Regions from separate parts of the Rhizobium sp. 22-785-1 genome, predicted to be linked through region 2. Evidence: riboswitches for the same ligand, from Rfam matches in the RefSeq annotation. Region 2 holds a riboswitch; each other region holds the start of a gene.
The links. Region 2 has a riboswitch for cobalamin ahead of ACQZ5M_RS19160 (ABC transporter substrate-binding protein). Riboswitches for the same ligand answer to the same signal wherever they lie in the genome.
Positions count from the first base shown of each region.

Region 1: linked by a shared signal. The riboswitch ahead of nrdH (glutaredoxin-like protein NrdH) and the one ahead of ACQZ5M_RS19160 (ABC transporter substrate-binding protein) in region 2 are both predicted to bind cobalamin.
Region 3: linked by a shared signal. The riboswitch ahead of ACQZ5M_RS12860 (DUF1636 domain-containing protein) and the one ahead of ACQZ5M_RS19160 (ABC transporter substrate-binding protein) in region 2 are both predicted to bind cobalamin.

Region 1 covers NZ_JBNWDI010000006.1:269,579-276,225, reverse strand. The annotation lists gene ACQZ5M_RS14560 (EAL domain-containing protein) at 1-371, shown strand, start outside; gene ACQZ5M_RS14555 (MarR family winged helix-turn-helix transcriptional regulator) at 424-714, opposite strand; gene ACQZ5M_RS14550 (LysR family transcriptional regulator) at 817-1,707, opposite strand; gene ACQZ5M_RS14545 (aldo/keto reductase) at 1,805-2,863, shown strand; partial or broken gene ACQZ5M_RS14540 (nuclear transport factor 2 family protein) at 2,961-3,506, shown strand; gene ACQZ5M_RS14535 (Atu4866 domain-containing protein) at 3,613-3,942, shown strand; cobalamin riboswitch at 5,065-5,284, shown strand; gene nrdH (glutaredoxin-like protein NrdH) at 5,529-5,753, shown strand; gene nrdI (class Ib ribonucleoside-diphosphate reductase assembly flavoprotein NrdI) at 5,763-6,176, shown strand; gene nrdE (class 1b ribonucleoside-diphosphate reductase subunit alpha) at 6,146-6,647, shown strand, end outside.
Region 2 covers NZ_JBNWDI010000011.1:31,940-38,586, reverse strand. The annotation lists gene ACQZ5M_RS19175 (amino acid permease) at 1-984, shown strand, start outside; gene ACQZ5M_RS19170 (asparaginase domain-containing protein) at 981-1,943, shown strand; gene ACQZ5M_RS19165 (glucose/quinate/shikimate family membrane-bound PQQ-dependent dehydrogenase) at 2,046-4,385, shown strand; cobalamin riboswitch at 4,521-4,742, shown strand; gene ACQZ5M_RS19160 (ABC transporter substrate-binding protein) at 4,930-5,955, shown strand; gene ACQZ5M_RS19155 (FecCD family ABC transporter permease) at 5,960-6,647, shown strand, end outside.
Region 3 covers NZ_JBNWDI010000005.1:282,457-289,103, forward strand. The annotation lists gene cobG (precorrin-3B synthase) at 1-329, opposite strand, end outside; gene cobN (cobaltochelatase subunit CobN) at 326-3,685, opposite strand; gene cobW (cobalamin biosynthesis protein CobW) at 3,692-4,729, opposite strand; gene ACQZ5M_RS12860 (DUF1636 domain-containing protein) at 4,723-5,148, opposite strand; cobalamin riboswitch at 5,265-5,477, opposite strand; gene cobO (cob(I)yrinic acid a,c-diamide adenosyltransferase) at 5,600-6,217, shown strand; gene ACQZ5M_RS12870 (cobyric acid synthase) at 6,221-6,647, shown strand, end outside.

The sequences.
Region 1 (6,647 bases), on a different contig from region 2:
ACGAGGTGCTGAGGGTTATTTCATCAAGGCTGCGGTCTGAGTTCATTTCGCATTTTATCGCTCGAGTTGGTGGGGACGAATTCGCGCTGTTGATCGAGACGGATAGGGCGCGGGCGATCGGCCTGCAACAGATGGTCGAAACGCGCATAAACAATATTTTTAAGTCGATATCTCTCAACGGTCGGACTCTGAGGCCTGGAGCGGCGGTCGGCGTAACAATCCTTAACGGCCGGGACGATGCATATTCTCTTGTAAAACGAGCCGACGACTACATGTATACCGCGAAATCGACACGCCAACGGATCGCATTCGTCTATGATGGTAATCAAAAATTTGAAGGTAACGAAGAAATAGTATCCGGTGCCGCCTGATGTTGGAGATAAAGGCGAGCTGCTAGCGACTTGTGTGGTCCGCCGTCCGCCATTAGCGCCCATGCGACAGATGGTCGCCTCCGTTTGCGGTCTGCGCGACCAGATCCTTCCGGACGAGCGTTGCGATAATTCCGCTTAAGGTGGCGCGTTCGAGCTCGAGTGCGCGGGCAAGGTCACGCTGCACCGATGGGCCATTATTGACGAGATGCCAGAGAACATACCATTGCGTGGATCCGAGATCGAACGGACCCAAGCACTCGTCCACGAGCGCTCGACCGGCGAAATAACATCGCTTCGTCCATGCCCCTACGGAACGGTTATCAGCGTCAGCTTTATCAGGCATGATGGCAAAACTTTATGGATTCGTATGCTACTTAACGATAATCGCAAGGTAGCATACGAATGCCGAGGCCGGGCACGGTTGACAGCGCTTGATGGGCGGGCGCTATCGCCATCTCTTCACATGATCGACGAGAGCACGCAGTTTTGGAGCGAGGTTGCGTCGGCTCGGATAGTAGAGAAAAAACCCCGCGAATGGAGGGCAAAAGTCCTGAAGGAGAGGAACCAGCTGACCGGATTCGACATAGGGCTTGAATGTGTCTTCCATACCGAAGGTGATGCCGCCGCCAGCACATGCTGTGCGGATCATAAGCCACATATCATTGGTGGTAATCTGAGGATCGACGGCCACATCAAACTCACGCCCATCCTCACCGAATTCCCAACGGTAGGGTGCGCTGCGAGGCGTTGGACGCCAACCTATGCACCGATGCGCAGAGAGCTCCGAAGGATGGTCGGGCTTGCCGAACCGTTCGATGTAGGACGGGGCTGCGAAAGCGCACTGACGCTGGTCGCCCGAGGCGGGAACTGCGACCATATCCTGATCGATGACTTCGCCCAGACGCACCCCAGCGTCATACCCTTCCGCGACAATGTCGAATTCCTCGTCAGTGACCGTCACATCGAGCTGAATGTCTGGAAAGGCATCAGTAAAACGGGCAAGGAGCGGCCCTGAGATAAACTGCTCAGCGATAGATGACACCGCCAGCCTCAACAACCCGCTTGGTGCGCTGTCGCGGTCCGTGGTCGCGTCAAGCGCCAGTCCGACTTCGGAAATCGCCGGCGCAACCCGCTGATATAGCTGTTCGCCAGCCTCTGTGAGACTGACACTGCGCGTGGTTCTATGGACGAGTGCCACGCCCAACCGGTCTTCTAGACGGCGGATCGCCTGGCTGATGGCTGGCCGTGTGACGCCCAAATTTTCCGCGGCGGCGCGAAAGCTCTGCGCTTCTGCGACGGCCAAGAACACGGAGATGCCATTCAGATCGATTGCCATTGGTTAGATTTAGTTACCACGGTGGTCGTCATTGGGCAAGTTGTTCGCTCTCCCTGGCTTGTTTACCTTGGATCTCGCAAAACAGGAGATAGCTGACATGGCGCTTGATCATTATAAACTTCTTGGACGGTCGGGCTTGCGCGTTTCGCCGTTGAGCCTTGGAACGATGACCTTTGGGTCCGAGTGGGGATGGGGTGCGGATGGCGACGAGGCCCGCCGCATTTTCGATCTCTATGTCGACCGAGGTGGCAATTTTATAGACACGTCGGTCAACTATACCGACGGCGGCGCTGAACGACTGCTTGGCACCTATATCGGCGATAAACGCGAGCGAATCGTCCTTGCGACGAAATTCACCATGGCGCGAGAGCCGGGCAACCCTAATTCGGGCGGCAATCATCGCCTCAACATAGTGCGCTCCGTCGAGCAGAGCCTTTCGCAACTCGGCACAGATCGCATTGACCTGCTTTATGTGCATGCATGGGACATGACGACCCGGCCGGACGAGGTTATGCGGGCGCTCGACGACCTCGTTCGGTCCGGAAAAGTTCTCTATCTCGGTATCTGCAACACGCCTGCATGGCTCGTGGCCCAGATGCAGACTCTCGCCGATATCCGCGGCTGGTCTCCTTTTGTGGCGCTGCAGATAGAATATAGCCTTGTGGAGCGGACCGTGGAACATGAGCTTCTGCCCATGGCTGCTGCGCTCGGCCTCGGAGTTTTGCCGTGGTCGCCTCTCGGCGGTGGCGTGCTGACCGGCAAATACTCTCTCGTTGACGTTGAAGATTCACGAGAAGCGGCCGTGTCCGCTAGCCGCAAGGGCGTCATTGCGTCGTCCGGGCATCTGAACGAACGGGCGATCGAAATTGCGCAGGAAGTGAAGGCCGTTGCGGAAGAGGCTGGTACCACGCCCTCACGGGTGGCGCTTGCGTGGACCCTGGCCAATCCGACCGTCGTCTCGCCGATTGTCGGCGCCCGCACGCTCGCCCAGGCGGAAGACAATCTTGGAGCTCTGGATCTGGTGCTCACGCCGGAACAGGTGGCCCGTCTGGACCGGGTCAGCGCGCCGGGCCAAATCTTTCCGGGTCGCTTTACGCAGCGTCCCCTCGTCCAACAACTGATCTTCGGCGGCGCTGCAGTCGAACACCGTGACTGACCCTTGCAACTATGGAAGGCCCGTCGATGGTGCCGGCAGTGTCGTTGCCTGTTGACGGGTCTCAACACGTCCTCAGCAATACGAAAGGACCGATACCATGAGCATTTACCCAACAGACCGCCGGGCTGCCAGCCCGAGCCGGGTAGCTTTAATCGCATTCGCACTGCTCGCCATGCCGGGCGCCGCAATTGCCAACACCGCGACAACGCAGGTGCAGTCTCAGGAACGTGCCGCAATCGAGCAACGGAACAAGCCCATCATCGAAGCCGCCTTCGAAAAATGGCGAGGAGGCACCTACCTCTTCGCGGAGCTCCTCGCTCCCGACGTCGTCTGGACGATCCATGGCTCCGGACCGGTCTCCGGCACCTATCGCAACCAGCAAGACTTCATTGAACAGGCCTCGCGTCCCCTAACCAGCCGTCTCGCGACACCGATCGTGCCGGAGGTACACAACATCGTTGCCGATGGCGACACGATCATCATCCGCTTCGATGGAACGGCGACCACGACCTCTGGAGCGCCTTATCGCAACCAGTTTGTCTGGATATTCGAGATGAAGGACGGCCTTGTCGCCAATGCGGAAGCCTTCCTAGACCTCGTTGCCTATCAGCAGGTCGTCGACAACATTGCCCCGCGTTCCCAACAACCAACGCCCTCGGCTTCCGCAGAAGTCCCGTCTGCCGCACCGGGGCAGTGCGCCAACGCTTTCACCTGCAACTTTAAACAGCAACGCTGAACGGACCCAGACAATGAGACAGACATTTGCAACATTCGTCACGGCGGCAACAATTTCAATTCAACCCCTAGAAGCACAGGAGATCAATTTGCAGCCGAACCATCCATACGCAGGCATGTGGATTACCGACGACAATCGTGTCCGCCATGAACTTTTGCCAAATGGACGTTATGTCGAGGCCCGCGGTCAGCGTGAGCGAGCCTATGAAGGCCGTTATGAAGTCAACGGCACGCATATCGAGTACTGGGACGACACAGGCTTCACCGCCGATGGCGATTTCGTCGAAGAGGGCACACTGCACCATGGCGGCATGATCTTTCGCCGCAGGTCGGTGACGCCGTGACATGCCGACGAGCCTCTACTAATGCAGTACGGATCAGAGCGATGGGCGAACCAGGTCTGCCTGAAGCCATCCGTTAGGGCGCGCCTTTCATCGTAACCTCTCCGCCTTTCGCGAGAGGTCTATGAAGGCCCGTAGCGGTTACGGCACGTGGCGGCCGCGCAGGTAGTGGAGTGTCGGCCCCGGTATCGGCGATCGTCAGCAAGCTCTTGATAGATGACAACGCAGCCCTCGATGATGATGAAGGCATTGCGCCGCATGGATTGCAGAAAAAGATGGCGTCTTGGAGTCAGGGTGGAAGTACTGGTCCTGAAGCCGCCCGGCTTCCCGCAGGGTAGGTCAGAGTACGCCGCAGACTGGGTGTCGTTTAAAGATGAGGAAAGCATGAGATTCCGTCCGAATGCGTACCGCTCGGAAGCCGAACGATTCTACAGGCCACGGTTCCAAGCGTACAAAACGAAGAAGACCGTCATCGCGGGACGATGCGGCAGCTCTACGGCTCAGACGCTGGACGGCGGCCCTCGTCGAGACGAATTGGGCGGGAAAAGCTGCCGGTAAGTGGACACGGAGGGAGCCGCCGCCTCGAACACGAGTTCCCGCAGGATTGGAGAACCATGTATATCGGTCGGCGTAGGGACTAGAGAAATGGCCGTCAGGCGGCAAGCTCACAACCTAAGCCTAGCCCGTGATCGGTCTTGCTGTGTCCGTCGTCCGTTGGAAGACAATACACCGGTAGGGTTCTATCCGGTAGCGTGTACTGGGCGAGGTCACCAGTTATTTGCGGTGTTTGGAGAAACGGCTTGTGCGCAAACCCAACGCATACGAAGGCAATCGCGCACATGATGCGCAGCAGAAGACCGAATCTGCCTATCGCTCTCGTCATCCTGGATGCTCCCCACGAAACGGGTAGCTATGTTTTCGTTAAGGGGCAATGCGGCAAGCAGTCTTACGATAAACGGCCACAGCGATGTAGTGGGAGAAAAATTACATCGTGAAAGGTCTGTCCGCTGTCAAGCTAGCCGCTTCAGAAGCAGACGACCTCATGTTTTATGATCGAGCCACGCTTATCCACAGTCAACCTTCCGTTACAGAGTCATAACCGTTGACGATTTTTTCACGCCGTATACCATATCTAGTGTTCGAGGTTCTTCCGATTCGCGTCGGAAGCTAAGACGGGAATACGGTGCGTGATGTCCTTTCTGGACGGAGCAATGCCGGAGCTGCCCCCGCAACTGTAAGCGGCGAGCATCCTTCTCAAACTGCCACTGAGCCGAAAGGTGTCGGGAAGGCGAGATGGATGCGATGACCCGTGAGCCAGGAGACCTGCCTCAAACGAATACGTCCACGGGCGGGGTGTCCGAAGGTCGCGCTTGCGTGCGGGATGATCCTGCGCGTGCCGCTTCCTTGATCCCCCGCATCAACCACTTCGGGGTGAAGTCAATGTCGCATCATTCTAGTCAGTATCCGCGTGAATAGCGGGCGGTAACGCCTGCCGCCGATTTCGGCTGCCCTAATTTCCGAGTTCCTGAATGGGCATTCACCACGCCCGATCGATATCGCACGTCTACTCAAATCTCACGAGGATCATCATGACCGTTACCGTTTACAGCAAGCCAGCCTGCGTGCAGTGCACAGCCACTACCCGCGCGCTCGATCGTCAGGGCATCGACTACACCGTCGTGGATGTTTCCGAAGACACCAATGCCTACGATCTGGTTCAGGGGCTGGGGTATCGTCAGGTTCCAGTTGTGGTGGCTGGCGAGACGCATTGGGCGGGCTTCCGCCCGGATATGATCAGCACGCTTGCGGCCTGAGCCGGAGCAATGGGACAGATCGTCTATTTCTCCAGCCGGTCGGAAAACACTCATCGCTTCGTCGGGAAATTGGGGATGATTGCGCGGCGGATTCCGCTTAGTCCTTCCGAGGGCCTTCGGGTCGAAGCCCCCTATGTCCTGATCCTTCCAACCTACAGTGGCGAAGGTGGAAAAGGGGCCGTTCCAAAACAGGTGATCCGCTTCCTCAACGATGCGGAGAACCGGGCAAACATTCGCGGCGTGATCGCCGCGGGCAACAGCAATTTCGGGGCGACCTACGGGATCGCCGGCGATGTCATCTCCCAGAAATGCAGCGTGCCTTACCTTTACAGGTTCGAGCTTATAGGCACTGAGGAAGACGTCGCGAACGTCAAACACGGATTGGAACGATTTTGGACGCGACCACTTTCGAAAAGCCTTTGAAGACATCGGAATCCGAACTGGATTTCCATGCCCTCAACGCGATGCTTAACCTCTATGACGAACAAGGAAAAATCCAGCTCGATAAGGACAGACTAGCTGCGAAGCAATATTTCCTGCAGCACGTCAACCAGAACACGGTGTTCTTCCATAATCTGCGGGAGAAACTCGATTACCTCGTCACCGAAGGCTATTACGAGCGCGAGGTTCTGGACCAATATTCCTTCAATTTCGTGCGAGATTTGTTCGACGCTGCCTATGCCCGAAAGTTCCGGTTTCCGACCTTTCTCGGCGCGTTCAAATATTACACCAGCTACACGCTGAAGACCTTCGACGGCAAACGCTATCTGGAGCGCTACGAAGACCGCGTTTGCCTGGTTGCCCTGACGCTGGCCCAGGGAAGCGAAACGCTCGCCCAGTCGCTGATGGACGAGATCATCTCCGGGCGTTTCCAGCCCGCAACGCCGACATTTC
Region 2 (6,647 bases):
AAAGTGTTCGGCGAACTCGAATTCTGGTTCAGCCTCATTAAGGTCCTGGCGCTTTTCACCTTCCTCATCGTCGGCGTGTACTTCGTTATCTTCGGTACGCCGATCGAGGGACATGTCACGGGCTTCAGTCTCATCACCGACAATGGCGGGTTCTTCCCCAATGGTATTTTGCCAGCCTTCGTCATCATCCAGGGCGTGCTTTTCGCCTATGCCTCGATCGAACTCATCGGCACGACGGCTGGTGAGACGGAAGATCCGCGCAAGGTGATGCCAAAGGCAATCCGTACTGTGGTTTTCCGCCTGCTGGTTTTTTATGTCGGTTCGGTTATGCTCCTCACGCTTCTGTTGCCCTACACGGCCTATAAGGCAGGCGAGAGCCCCTTCGTAACCTTCTTCGGTTCGATCGGAGTAGAAGGTGCGGATATCGTGATGAATCTGGTGGTTCTGACAGCGGTTCTGTCGTCGCTGAATGCCGGCTTGTATTCGACGGGCCGGATCCTGCATTCGATGGCAGTTTCCGGTTCAGCACCTGCAGCGCTTGCAAAGATGAACAAAGCAGGCGTGCCCTATGGCGGCATCGCAGTCACAGCGGTTGTCACGGTGCTTGGCGTTATTCTCAATGCCATCGTTCCTTCGGAGGCATTTGAAATTGCGCTCAATCTTGCAGCCCTTGGCATCATTTGCGCCTGGGGTGTCATCGTGTTATGCCAACTCAAGCTGTGGCATCTGTCCCGGCAGGGGAAGATGCAGCGTCCGGATTTCAGCATGTTTGGCGCGCCTTACACGGGCATCTTGACGCTTGTCTTCCTGTTTGGCGTTCTGGTGCTGATGGCATTCGATTACCCCGCGGGCACATATACCGTCGGCTCTCTTATCGTCATCGCACCGACCTTGGTGGGGGGATGGTATTTGATGCGTGGCCGTATTCAGGAATTGTCGAAGGCACAGCAGTTGCGTGACGCTGGCTCACGGAGCCAGCGGTGAGCGTGGGCGTTTGGGCCGATAATTGTAATGGGCTGGTGGCGGTCATTGCCACCGGCGGAACCATCGCAAGCGAGCGTGATGAGACTGGTGCTGCAAAGCCATCGCTCTCGGGTGAAAATCTCCTCTCTGGTCTTGCGGGCGATACGGTCGCCGTAAAACCCGTTGAGTTGATGGCGAAGGATTCGTCCAGCCTTACGATTTCCGATATGCAGGCCATCAGCGATGCTGTGGCAAAAGAGCTTGCCGACCAGTCGGTTCGTGGCGTCGTGGTGCTGCATGGCACGGATGCCATGGAAGAAACCTCTTTGCTGGTGCATCTGCAGCACAGCTTGAGCAAACCGGTTGTTTTCACCGGTGCGCAATTTACCGCCGACCATCCGCAATCCGACGGCCCAGCAAATTTGCGGGCTGCGATTGCTGCTGCTACTGACGCCTCCAATATCGACAAGGGTGTGCTGCTCTCCTTCGGCGGAAAGCTTCTTCCCGTGTGGGGGCTTTACAAGCGCTCGGCAGACGATGCGGATGCTTTCGATCTTGCGGGGCCCGCGATCCATTCTCAAAGTCCCCGTCTCTCGGTGCCCATCGATGCCATCCGCGTCGATATCGTCGCCATCCATCCCGGCTGCGATGCAATCCATATCGAGGCTAGCCTCAATGCAGGCGCGAGAGGCATCGTCCTATCCGCGCTCGGCTCGGGCAACGCTAATCGCCGCATTGTAGAGGCCGTGCGACGCTGTAGCGAAAGAAACGTTCCGGTCGTGGTGTCCAGCCGCGTGCCCGTCGGACAACTTTTGGCAGGTTATGGTGGTGGCGGTGGAGGTCATGACATGGGCAATGTTGGGGCGCTTCATTCGACCACCTTAAGGCCCGGTCAGGCGCGAATTCTGCTCGCCAGCCTGCTTGCATCATCGGCCAGCCGCGAGGAAATGGTGCGTGCTTTCAACGACTTTCGCGGTTGAAAATCACGCCGGGTAACACAGCAGTGGCAAAAATGTGTCCGGCGTGGAACCGAACCTGTCCCACCCTGTTAAGCATGCAGGGAGATTAACAGGGGACTTTTCATGGCGGTTACTGTCACTGCTGTCGCTCTGACTCTTATGGGTCTGGCGCTCTTCGGTTTTGGATCTCAACTGGTGATGCTTGGCGGCAGCGTCTATTACGCGCTCGCCGGACTTTCCTTCGTGATCACGGCGATCCTTCTTTTCAAACGAAACAAGGCGGCGCTCCACTTCTATGCGCTCTTTGTACTTGCGACGCTCGGTTGGGCAGTATGGGAAGTCGGTCTCGACTGGTGGCAGCTTGGACCGCGCGGCGGTTTGATCATTGTGATCGGCATCTGGTTGCTCATGCCATGGATCCGCAAGCCGCTCGGCTTTGTAAGCCCGACAGGCATCCGGTATGGCGCCAACGCCGTACCGCTGCTGGCAGCCGTGATCATCTCCATGGGTGTAGCCGCCGTATCGATGACGCAGGATCCCCACGACCAGGAGGGTAACCTGCCGACCGAGGTCGTCAACAGCGCGCCCTCCTATGGGAATACGGTTCCGGACAACGAGTGGCACCAGTATGGCCGCACATCACACGGCCAGCGCTATTCGCCGCTGACACAGATCACAACTGCCAATGTTGGCGATCTGAAGGAGGCTTGGCGGTATCAGACGGGCGACGTTAAATTGCCGGACGACGTTGGTGAAACGACCTATCAGGTCACGCCCCTCAAGGTCGGCAAGACTCTTTTCCTTTGCACGCCACACAATTGGGCTATCGCCATCGATGCGGCAACCGGCAAGGAAAAGTGGAAATACGATCCGAACGTGGGCTTGAATCCTGATCGCCAACACCAGACCTGCCGCGGTGTAACCTATTATGCCGATACTGCCGCGCAGGCAGGCGCCGAATGCTCTGCTCGGGTTTATCTGCCGACATCCGATGCGCGTCTGATCGCGCTCGATGCCGAAAGCGGCAAGATTTGCACGTCCTTCGCAGACAATGGTGTTCTACATCTCGAAGCTGGCATGAAGTACGATCCGGCCGGCTATTACTATTCAACTTCGCCGCCGGCTATTGCAGGTAACAAGATCATCATCGGTGGTGCGGTCAACGATAACTATTCGACCAAAGAGCAGTCCGGCGTCATTCGTGCGTTCGACGTCAACAGCGGCGAGTTGCTTTGGAATTGGGACTCCGGAAACCCTACCCAGACCCAACCGCTTCCGCCGGGTCAGACCTATACGACCAACTCTCCCAACAGCTGGTCCGTATTCAGCGTCGATGAAGCGCTTGGGCTCGTCTACATCCCTCTGGGAAATCAGGTTCCTGACCAGCTCGGAATGGGTCGGAGCGAGAGTGTAGAAAAGTACTCGTCCTCTATCGTGGCCCTTGATGTGAACACTGGACAGGACCGCTGGGTCCGTCAGACGGTGCATCATGATCTATGGGACATGGATGTGCCAGCGCAGCCAGTCCTGCTCGACATCACAAAGCCCGATGGGCAGTCCGTCCCAGCGCTGGTCGGACCGACGAAGCAGGGCGATATCTATGTGTTGGACCGGCGCACCGGCGAGCCGATCTTGCCGGTGACCGAAGAGCCGGCACCTGGCGGTGCGATCCCGGAAGATTTCTCCTCACCGACGCAGCCTACTTCGGCGCTCTCTTTCAAGCCGGAGCCATTACAAGAAAAGAACATGTGGGGTGTGTCGCTGTTCGACCAGCTCGCCTGCCGCATCAAGTTCCATGAGCTGAATTATGAAGGTCGCTACACGCCGCCATCGCTGAAGGGCTCGCTCATCTATCCAGGTAATTTTGGTACCTTTAACTGGGGTAGCGTCGCTGTCGATCCCGAGCGACAGATCATGTTCGGGATGCCGACCTATCTAGCCTTCACCTCACAGCTCGTTCCGCACGATCAAGTCCCGCCCAAGGCTCAGGATGAGAAAGGCAGCGAGCAGGGGCTGAACCGCAATGACGGCGCGCCCTACGCGGTCTTGATGGGTCCATTCTTGAGCCCGATCGGTATACCCTGTCAGGCTCCGCCATGGGGCTACGTCGCCGGTGCGGATCTCAGAACCGGCAAGATCGCCTACAAGCACAAGAACGGCACCGTCTACGACATGACGCCGCTGCCGCTTCCATTCAAGGTCGGCGTGCCGGGTATCGGCGGCCCGATGATCACCAAGGGCGGCGTAGCTTTCCTCGGTGCGGCCGTCGACAATTATCTGCGTGCCTATGATCTAACCAGCGGCAAGCAGCTTTGGGAGGCACGGCTGCCGGCAGGTGGGCAAGCTACGCCCATGACCTACGCTCTTGAGGACGGCAAGCAATATGTCGTCATGGTTGCCGGCGGTCATGGGTCGGTTGGTACCAAGCCCGGCGACTATGTCATCGCCTATACGCTGCCATAAACAGCGACATTTACTTGAAGCGCTTCGATGGCCGGAAACCCGTTTCCGGCCATTTTGTATTTCCAGTGAACAAAATCCCATCGCACTAAAACGTAATAATATTACATACATTCGCTTGACGGATATCTGGAAATAGTTCTATCTGCCTGCGACGGTTCCAAGCGAGAGATTGCGAGGAATAATAGGGAACGCGGTGCGGAGATGTCTCCAATGCCGTGGCTGCCCCCGCAACTGTAAGCGGATTGTCGAGCACTCGTGGCGCATTCACCTGCGTCAGGCCACTGCGATCTCATCGTGGGAAGGCAGGCAAGACGATCATCCGTGAGCCAGGAGACCTGCCGTCGTCTGTTCATTCCAAAGTCACGGGCGGGGATGCCCTGGAGAGGAAACGCCATGATTGTTATCTGCGCCAAACAGCGCTTACATCCGTCTGTCTATTTCCCGGTTTCCGATCGTCCCACGGCTGTGGTTGGCGAATGAGTGTTTCACTCAATAACGGCGTTTGCGTGTGGGCAGCGTCAACGATTTCGGGGACCATCGGACCATGACACTTCATTTCACAGGCGCATTTCTTGGCGCAGTTCTTGCCGCTGTATCTCTTTTGCCGAATGCAACGGAGGCTGCGGAAACCAGCTATCCACTGACGTTGAAAAATTGCGGCAGGGACGTCACCTTCACCCATGCTCCCAAGCGCACGGTGTCTTTAGGGCAGAGTTCGACGGAGATACTCTATCGTCTGGGACTGGCAGACAAGGTTGTCGGCACTGCCGTCTGGGTTGGCCCGGTGATCAAGGGCTATGAGGAGGCAAATGACAAGGTGGAGCGTCTGGCCGATAACGATCCGAGTTTCGAAAGCGTTCTTGGCAAGAAGCCCGATCTCGTTACCGCGCAGTTCCAATGGCATGTCGGCCCCGAGGGCGTTGTCGGCAAACCCGAACAGTTCGAAGAACTGGGCATTCCGGTCTACGTCTCGCCTGCAGATTGCACGGGCAAGGATAATGCTGGCGGCGGAGATGGCGTCAGGCACTCGGTCTTCACCATGGAGCAGATCTACCAGGAAATCGGAGAGCTTTCGCAGATCTTCAACGTTAAGGATCGCGGCGACGCACTGATTGCCGAGCTGAAAAACCGCGAAGAGACCGCGCGCAAGAAGATCGTTTCCACCAACGGAAAGGTATCTGCTGTATTCTGGTTCTCCAGCGCCGAAGGCGATATCGATCCCTACGTCGCGGGCAAGAACGGTGCGCCTGGCTATATCATGTCGGCGCTTGGCATCAGAAATGTCATCGAGAGCCAGGAAGAATGGCCAACTGTTGGCTGGGAGACCATTGCCAAGTCCAATCCGACCATCATCGTTGCCGCGAGCATGGACCGCCGCCGCTACCCGGCAGACGACATTGCCGTAAAAGAGAAGTTCCTGAAGCAAGATCCTGTCACGAGCCTCATGCCGTCCGTGAAGGATAACCGTATCGTCGTCATGGACGCTCAGGCGATGAACCCGACGATCCGCACGATCGAAGGGATTGAGGTGCTGGCTGACCAGATCGGTCAACTCGGCTTGGCGAAGTAAACGGATGCCCGGTCCCTTGCTGTATGTCCGCGCTGCCATCATTGCAGCTGCGTGTCTTCTGGTGGCGCTGTGGCTCGGAGCCTCAATCGGCGAAACCTCCATGCCGATGGAGGTTGTCGCCAAGGCGGTGGCCAATCGTATTTGGCACGCTGGCTATCCATTGGATGCGATCGATGAAGGGATCATCTGGAACTATCGCCTGAGCCGCGCCGTGGTCGCCGCCTGTTGTGGGGCAGCTCTTTCCGTTTCGGGCGTCGTGCTGCAATCGCTCCTGCGCAATCCTCTGGCGGATCCATACATTCTTGGTATCTCCGCCGGGGCATCGACAGGCGCCGTCGGTGTTGCGATACTCGGCTTTGGTGCAGGCTTGCTCACCATGCCGCTCGGTGCTTTTCTCGGAGCGCTCGTCGCATTCGCGCTTGTGAGCCTCCTGGCGCTGAGGGCAGGGCGCGGTAACAGCGCAATCATCCTGGCCGGCGTCGCCGGGTCGCAACTTTTCAACGCGCTGACCTCCTTCATCGTCACCAAGGCCGCGAATGCCGAACAGGCTCGCGGAATCATGTTCTGGCTGCTCGGCAACCTTTCCGGCGTTCGCTGGGCGGATGTCTCGCTTGCTCTTCCCATCGCCATCTTCGGGCTTGTCGTCTGCCTCTGGCATGCGCGGGCATTGGACGCCTTTACCTTTGGAGCGG
Region 3 (6,647 bases), on a different contig from region 2:
ACCTCGCTGCCGTCGATCCCAGCAATCGGCGACATTTCCACCGCAAGGCCTTGGCGCAAAGGAAGGTCCAGTGCGAGCACATCGCGCTCCAGCAGAACAGCGCTTTCGGCGGTCAGCCCACGAAACTGAAGGCTGCCGCGCGCGGTGACATCGAGAAGGCCGTTACCGTGACGGTGTGCGAGAGCGGAAAGGGAATCGAGAGCAGGTGGCGCAAGACCATCAGTGAAAGCCACGCGCGACAACAGACCGTCGCCGGTCTGCATCGGTGCGGACAGGGCAGGGCAGGCGCCACGGCGGGAAAAGGGCTGCACAGAAGGAAGCGGGTTCAAGCCGAAACCCTCGCCGATGGTGCCGCCGATGACCGTGGTGCGATCAGCATCTCCAGTTCCGCATCAACCGCATTGCGGCGGCTGTGCCAGAGGTTGCGGTGGCGCGCGGAGAGGAAGCGCTCGGCCATCAACTCCGCTGCTTTCGGGTTCTCCCGCAGGATGAAATCGCGCACCTCCTCATTGCCGAAATAGGCATCATAGACCGCTTCGATCAGCGATGAGGAAACGGCTTGCGTGATTTCGGCAAAACCGATCAACCGGTCGACGGTCTCGGCAAATTCGGCGGCACCACGCGGGCCGTGGCGCAGCTGCCCGGCAATAAAGCGCGGATTGATCGCGCGGGCGCGCACGACCCGGATAATCGCCTGCGCAATAGATCTGGCACGCGGGCGGGCGGGATCGGTCGTGTCGAGCGCCACCACATCCGCCGCTTGCCCAAGCTTGGCCTTGGCAGCGGCAAAGCCGCCGATGAAGGCGACGTCCGACGAGCCATCCAGCAGATCGCGCCCCGGATCATCACCGGTATGAACTAGAAGCTCGGCGCGTCCGACCTGGCGCGCAAACCCCGGATCAACAACGATCTCCAGCCCATCGGGCCCGCCAAAGGCGTGGCTTGCGGCATCCAGATAGGCTTGGCCCAGCGCCTCGCGCTCGTCCCAGTCCCCACGCGCAATCGCGTCTTCGATACCCGCGCCATAGGTGCCAGGGGCCGACCCGAAGATGCGTGCCGGCACATGACCAAGAGAGGCTGTCTCCTCAGCGAGCGGATTGTCGCCTGGGGACTCTTCCCGCGCCGCAATCGCCCTTGCCGCCGCATCGAGAAGCGCGATGAGAGCCGGAAACATATCGCGAAATAGGCCGGAAATGCGGAAGGTCACATCCACACGCGGGCGCCCGAGCGCGGCCGGTGGCAGAACCTCGATGCCGTTCACCCGGCCGGTCGCCTGATCGTAGATCGGACGCGCGCCCATCAGATGCAGCGCCTGTCCGACATCTTCGCCGCCATTGCGCAAAGACGCAGAGCCCCAGAGATCCAAGACCAGATGGCGCGGCCAGTCGCCATGGCTTTGCAAATAGTGGCGCAGCACCTCTTCGCCTGCGGCCTTGCCCAACTCGAAGGCGGTCGGCGTTGGCATGGTGCGCGGGTCGGCAGCGTAAAGATTGCGCCCTGTCGGCAGGACGTCCAGCCGTCCTCGGGCTGGCGCGCCGGAAGGGCCGGGCAAAATGTGGTAGCCGTCCAGGGCGGCGAGCAGCGCTGCCTTCTCGCGGATCGCACTCTCGCGCCTCAGAGAATCCGGCTCATCATCCGCGCAGCGCCCGAAGACATGCTGGCCGTCCTTAATGGCGAAATCCTTCAGATCGCACAAAAACGCATCGATCCGCATCAGCGCCGAATCCGCATCCTCCTCCACACCGATACCGGCATCGGCGGCAAGCCCCGTCTCGAAGGCCTTTTCGACAATCAGCTTGGCCAGACGATCGCGGCGGCGGCGATCGAGCCCATCGGCCTGGGCATATTCATCGACCAGCTGTTCGAGTGCAGCCTGCTCCGGTGAAAGACCGGCGGACACCAGAACGGGGGGAATATGCCCGATGGTGAGGGCGGCAATGCGCCGTTTGGCAACGGCAGCCTCACCCGGATTGGAAACGATGAAGGGATAGATGACCGGCAGCGATCCGGTGACGATCTCCGGGAAACAGGCTTCCGACAATGCGACCGTTTTCCCGGGCAGCCATTCCAGCGTGCCATGCGCGCCGACATGGATGATGGCATGGGCGTCGAAATCCTCCTGCATCCACGCGCCGAAGGCGCCCAGCGCATGACGCGGCGGCAAGGCCGGATCGTGATAATCCACCCGCCTGTCCGCCTGCCGTCCACGATCCGGAGCAAGCGCGACGATGACGGAGCCAAAACGGGCGGCACGGAAGCGGAATGACCTATCGATAACGGCCTCGTCGTCAGCCGCGTCACCCCAGGCGGATACGATAGAGGTGCAGGCGGCAAGCGGGAGACCGTCCAGAAAGTGCTGGTAGCGAGATATCGGAAGACTGGCGCTCTCCGCCTCGATCCTATCCAGCAACGCTCTTGCCGTTTCCGGAATATCGCCAACCGCATAGCCCGCATCACGTAGGTCGCGCAGCATCTCCAAAACACTTTGCGGCACATCGAGACCGACTGCATATCCGGTGCGACCGGGTGCAGCACCCGGATAGTCCGGCATGAGGATAACGAGACGCCTCTCCGCCACCGGCGTCTGCGTCAACCGCAGATGGGCAGCGATTCGGTCCACGACCTGGGCCACACGATCCGGCTCTGGCGCATTGAGCAGTCCTTGGCGCCCTGAAGGATCGGACTGCTTGAAGGAGATGGCACCGGCCAGAATCCGGCCATCCAGTTCCGGCAGGACCACATGCATGGCAAGATCCGATGGGTTGAGGCCGCGCATGTTCTCAGCCCAGGCATCGCGCCGCGTCGTGGCCATGATGACCTGGAAAACCGGCACGCCAAGCCGGTCGAACAGGCTTTTGCCGTTCTCATCCGTCTGACTGGCGAAGGCCGTTGCGGCGATGATGGCCGCAGGCTTCAGCGGTGCCAGCGTGTCTTCCAGAAACAGAATCGCCTCACCATCCTTCAAGCCACTGACGAAAATCGGCAGGGGGGCAAAGCCACGGTCCTTCAGCGCCTCAAACAGCACATCGATGGGCGCGGCATCGGCTGCCAGAAGCATGGAACGGTAAAAGAGAATGGGCAGCTTTGGAGCTTCTGGCGGAAAAGCGGAGAGCGCTTGAGCAAGATCGACCACGCCAAGGTCTGGGATATAGAAGCCGGATTTCGGCAGCGGCTCCGGCTCGACATCCGGCCAGACGCCTTCCTTGGCAAAAGCGGTGAGGCCTTCGCAAAGACGACGCATGTTCTGCTGCCCGCCTTGCCGGAAGAAGGAGAGGACGGAGCCAAGCTGGCCCTGATCGACCGTCGATTGCGCTTCGAGCTTTTCATCGCGCTCGCTGCATTCGCCTGGCAGAAGCACGAGCTTGATGCCGCGCCGGCGCGCCATCATTGCCAGCTGATCAACGCCGTAGCGCCAGCGATCCGCGCCACCCAGAAACCGGATAAGGATCAGCTTGGCATGCTCCGCAGTCTTTTCGATCCAGAGATCGACCGACATGGGATGGCGAAGCTCGGACAGATTGGCGACGCTGAGTGAGACGCCGGAGCCCTCCGGCCATGCCCGCTGCAAACCGGCAAGGTCGCTTGAGGAGAACGACAACACCACCACATCCGCCTGCGGCTGGTTGAGATCAACCGGCTCGATCAGGTCGTCCAGAGACGATGATGTGGTGGCGAGGATATGCATGACGCGTCAGGCCGCCAGCATCTGTTCGATCTTCTCGCGGTTGAGGCCCTTTTCACCGATCACGACGAGCGCCGAACGGCGTACTTCGCCTGCGGCCCAGGGGCGGTCGAAATAGTGATTGACGCGCGCGCCGACGGCCTGAACCTGAAGGCGCATGGGCTTGGACGAGACTTCGACGAAACCCTTGATGCGCAGAACGTTCTCAGACGCCGCGGTCTGGGCGATACGTTCTGCCAAGGCCTCCGGATCGGACACCGCACCGAGTTCGACCACGAAGCTGTCGAATTCGTCGTGATCGTGGTCCTCTTCCTCATCATGATGGGTATGGCGGTTTTCGATATCGTTTTCGACTGCCAGCCCAAGCCCGATCAGCACGGCAGGATCGATCTGGCCGTGGGAAGCAACGACGATCTTGGCGGCCTTTGGCAGATGCTCGCCGATATGCGCCTTGGCACGCTCCAGACCTTCGGCATCGAGAAGATCGGCCTTGGTCAGCACGATCAGGTCGGCGCAGGCGATCTGATCTTCGAAGACTTCCTCGACCGGATCGTCATGGTCGAGCGCTTCGTCATTGGCGCGCTGGGCGGCGAGCGCGTCCATGTCATGCGACACCATGCCTTCGGCAAGTGCCGCACCATCGGCAACGGCAACGACCGCGTCGACGGTGACGCGACTCTTGATCGCCGGCCATTGGAAGGCCTGGACCAGTGGCTTGGGCAGCGCAAGACCGGAGGTCTCGATCAGGATATGCTCGACCCGCGGCTGGCGGCTCAAGATCTCCTCGATGGCCGGCTGAAAATCATCCGCGACTGTGCAGCAGATGCAGCCATTGGCAAGCTCGACAATGTTTTCTTCCGGGCAGCTTTCGATGCCGCAGCCCTTGAGGATGTCCCCATCGATGCCGACATCGCCGAACTCATTGACGATAATCGCCAGACGCTTGCCATCGAGCTTTTCCAGAAGGCCGCGCAGCAGCGTGGTTTTGCCGGCGCCCAGAAAGCCGGTGACGATGGTGCAGGGAACGCGCTCTAGCGTGGTCATGATGTCTCCTCGAGGAAATTCAAAGGGGGGATGCGCGCGACCATGCCGCGCTTCAAGCTGTCCGGACGCCCGCGCCAAGGCATCAGGCCGTCGGTGGAACTTTCAAGCAGGCGCGCGCCGGTGATCAGATCATCGGCATGATCGGGCGTCAGCCCGCCGAAGACGTAAGACCAGCCATCGGCACTGCGCATCGCGGCACTGGCACCACGCTTGCAATTGGCAAGGCAGTTGACGCTGCGTACCTCGATATCGGCTTCCGCACCAAGCGCGATCGCAGCCTCTGCCAGCAGCGCGCCGAGGCGCGGCTCGGCATTCGGTTCTGCCTCACTACGGCAACTGCGGCAGACATAGACAACAAGACCGGAAGCTTTCTGCTTTTCGGTCGATCCTTCCGTCCGAGACGATGTCGCTGTAATATCCAAACCGAGCCCGCTTCCGCCGTTAAAACATGCAAGGGGTGCGGTGCCGAAGACGGAATGCGAGACAGCGCAAACCGATATTCGGCGCAACCGACTGACCGGAGCACCCCGCCCGGCAGACGTTTTTTTCTGAAACGGCAGGTCTCCTGGCTTGCGGCTTGAATAGGCGCCCTTGCACCGCCTTCCCGGATCGAAATCCAGTGGCTTTACGGTGCGGGCTTGCCGCTTACAGTTGCGGGGGCAGCCACGGATTGACCCGAGAAGCGGGCGGAACCGTGTTCCCTCTTAGCTTTTCCCGTTGCCGGAAAAAGACCGTCAGTGCCTTACCTTTACGGGCAAGCTGGCTTGCGGTCAATGCGCGGATTCTTGAGCGATGCTCTCGGTGCCATTGCCGAGAAGGGCGTTTTGACTATAGTCGCCGCTTCCAAAACAGGCTCGGAAGGACGTGGACATCATGACACGCGAGATCAGCGACAGTGACGCCGCCCGCCACCGCGAGAAGATGGTGAACCGCAAGAGCGTGCAGGATGCGGAAGTAGCCGAGAAGACCATCGAGAAGGGTCTATTGATGGTCAATACCGGCCCCGGCAAGGGCAAGTCCACCGCAGCCTTCGGCCTTGCGCTGCGCATGCTCGGCACGGGCCGACGCGTTGGTATCGTCCAGTTCATCAAGGGCGCGTGGTCGACCGGTGAACAGCAGGCGCTGACGCTTTTTGGTGACCGGGTGGAATGGCGCACCATGGGCGAGGGTTTCACGTGGGACACTCAGGACCTGAAACGCGATATCGCCGCGGCAACCAAGGCCTGGGAGGAGGCAAAGCTCCTGATGGCGGATGAGACGATCGGTCTTCTGGTTCTGGACGAATTGAATATCGCGCTTCGCTACGATTATCTGGATCTGGCGGACGTTGTCGCCACCTTGCAGAGCCGCCGTCCCGATCTGCACATCATCGTGACCGGGCGCAATGCCAAGCCGCCGCTGATCGAGGCAGCAGACATGGTGACGGAGATGACACTGGTGAAGCATCACTTCAAGGCGGGCGTCAAAGCCCAATCCGGCATCGAGTTCTGATCCATGGTCGCCAGATCCATCATGTTTCAGGGAACCGGCTCGGATGTCGGCAAGTCGCTGATGGTGGCGGGTCTGGCGCGTGCCTTTACCCGTCGCGGACTTTCGGTCCTGCCCTTCAAGCCGCAAAATATGTCCAACAATGCCGCGGTGACTGCGGATGGCGGCGAGATCGGTCGGGCGCAGGCCTTGCAGGCGCGGGCGGCAAATGTTCCGCTCTCGGTGCACATGAACCCGGTTCTTTTGAAGCCCCAGAGCGAAACCGGCGCGCAGGTGGTGGTACAGGGCAAGATCCTCGGCAACGCCAAGGCGGCAGAGTACCAGCACATGAAAGCAAGGCTGATGCTGCACGTGCTGGAAAGCTTCGAGCATCTGAAGGCCAATGCCGATCTGGTTTTGGTCGAAGGTGCCGGCAGCGCATCGGAAGTCAATC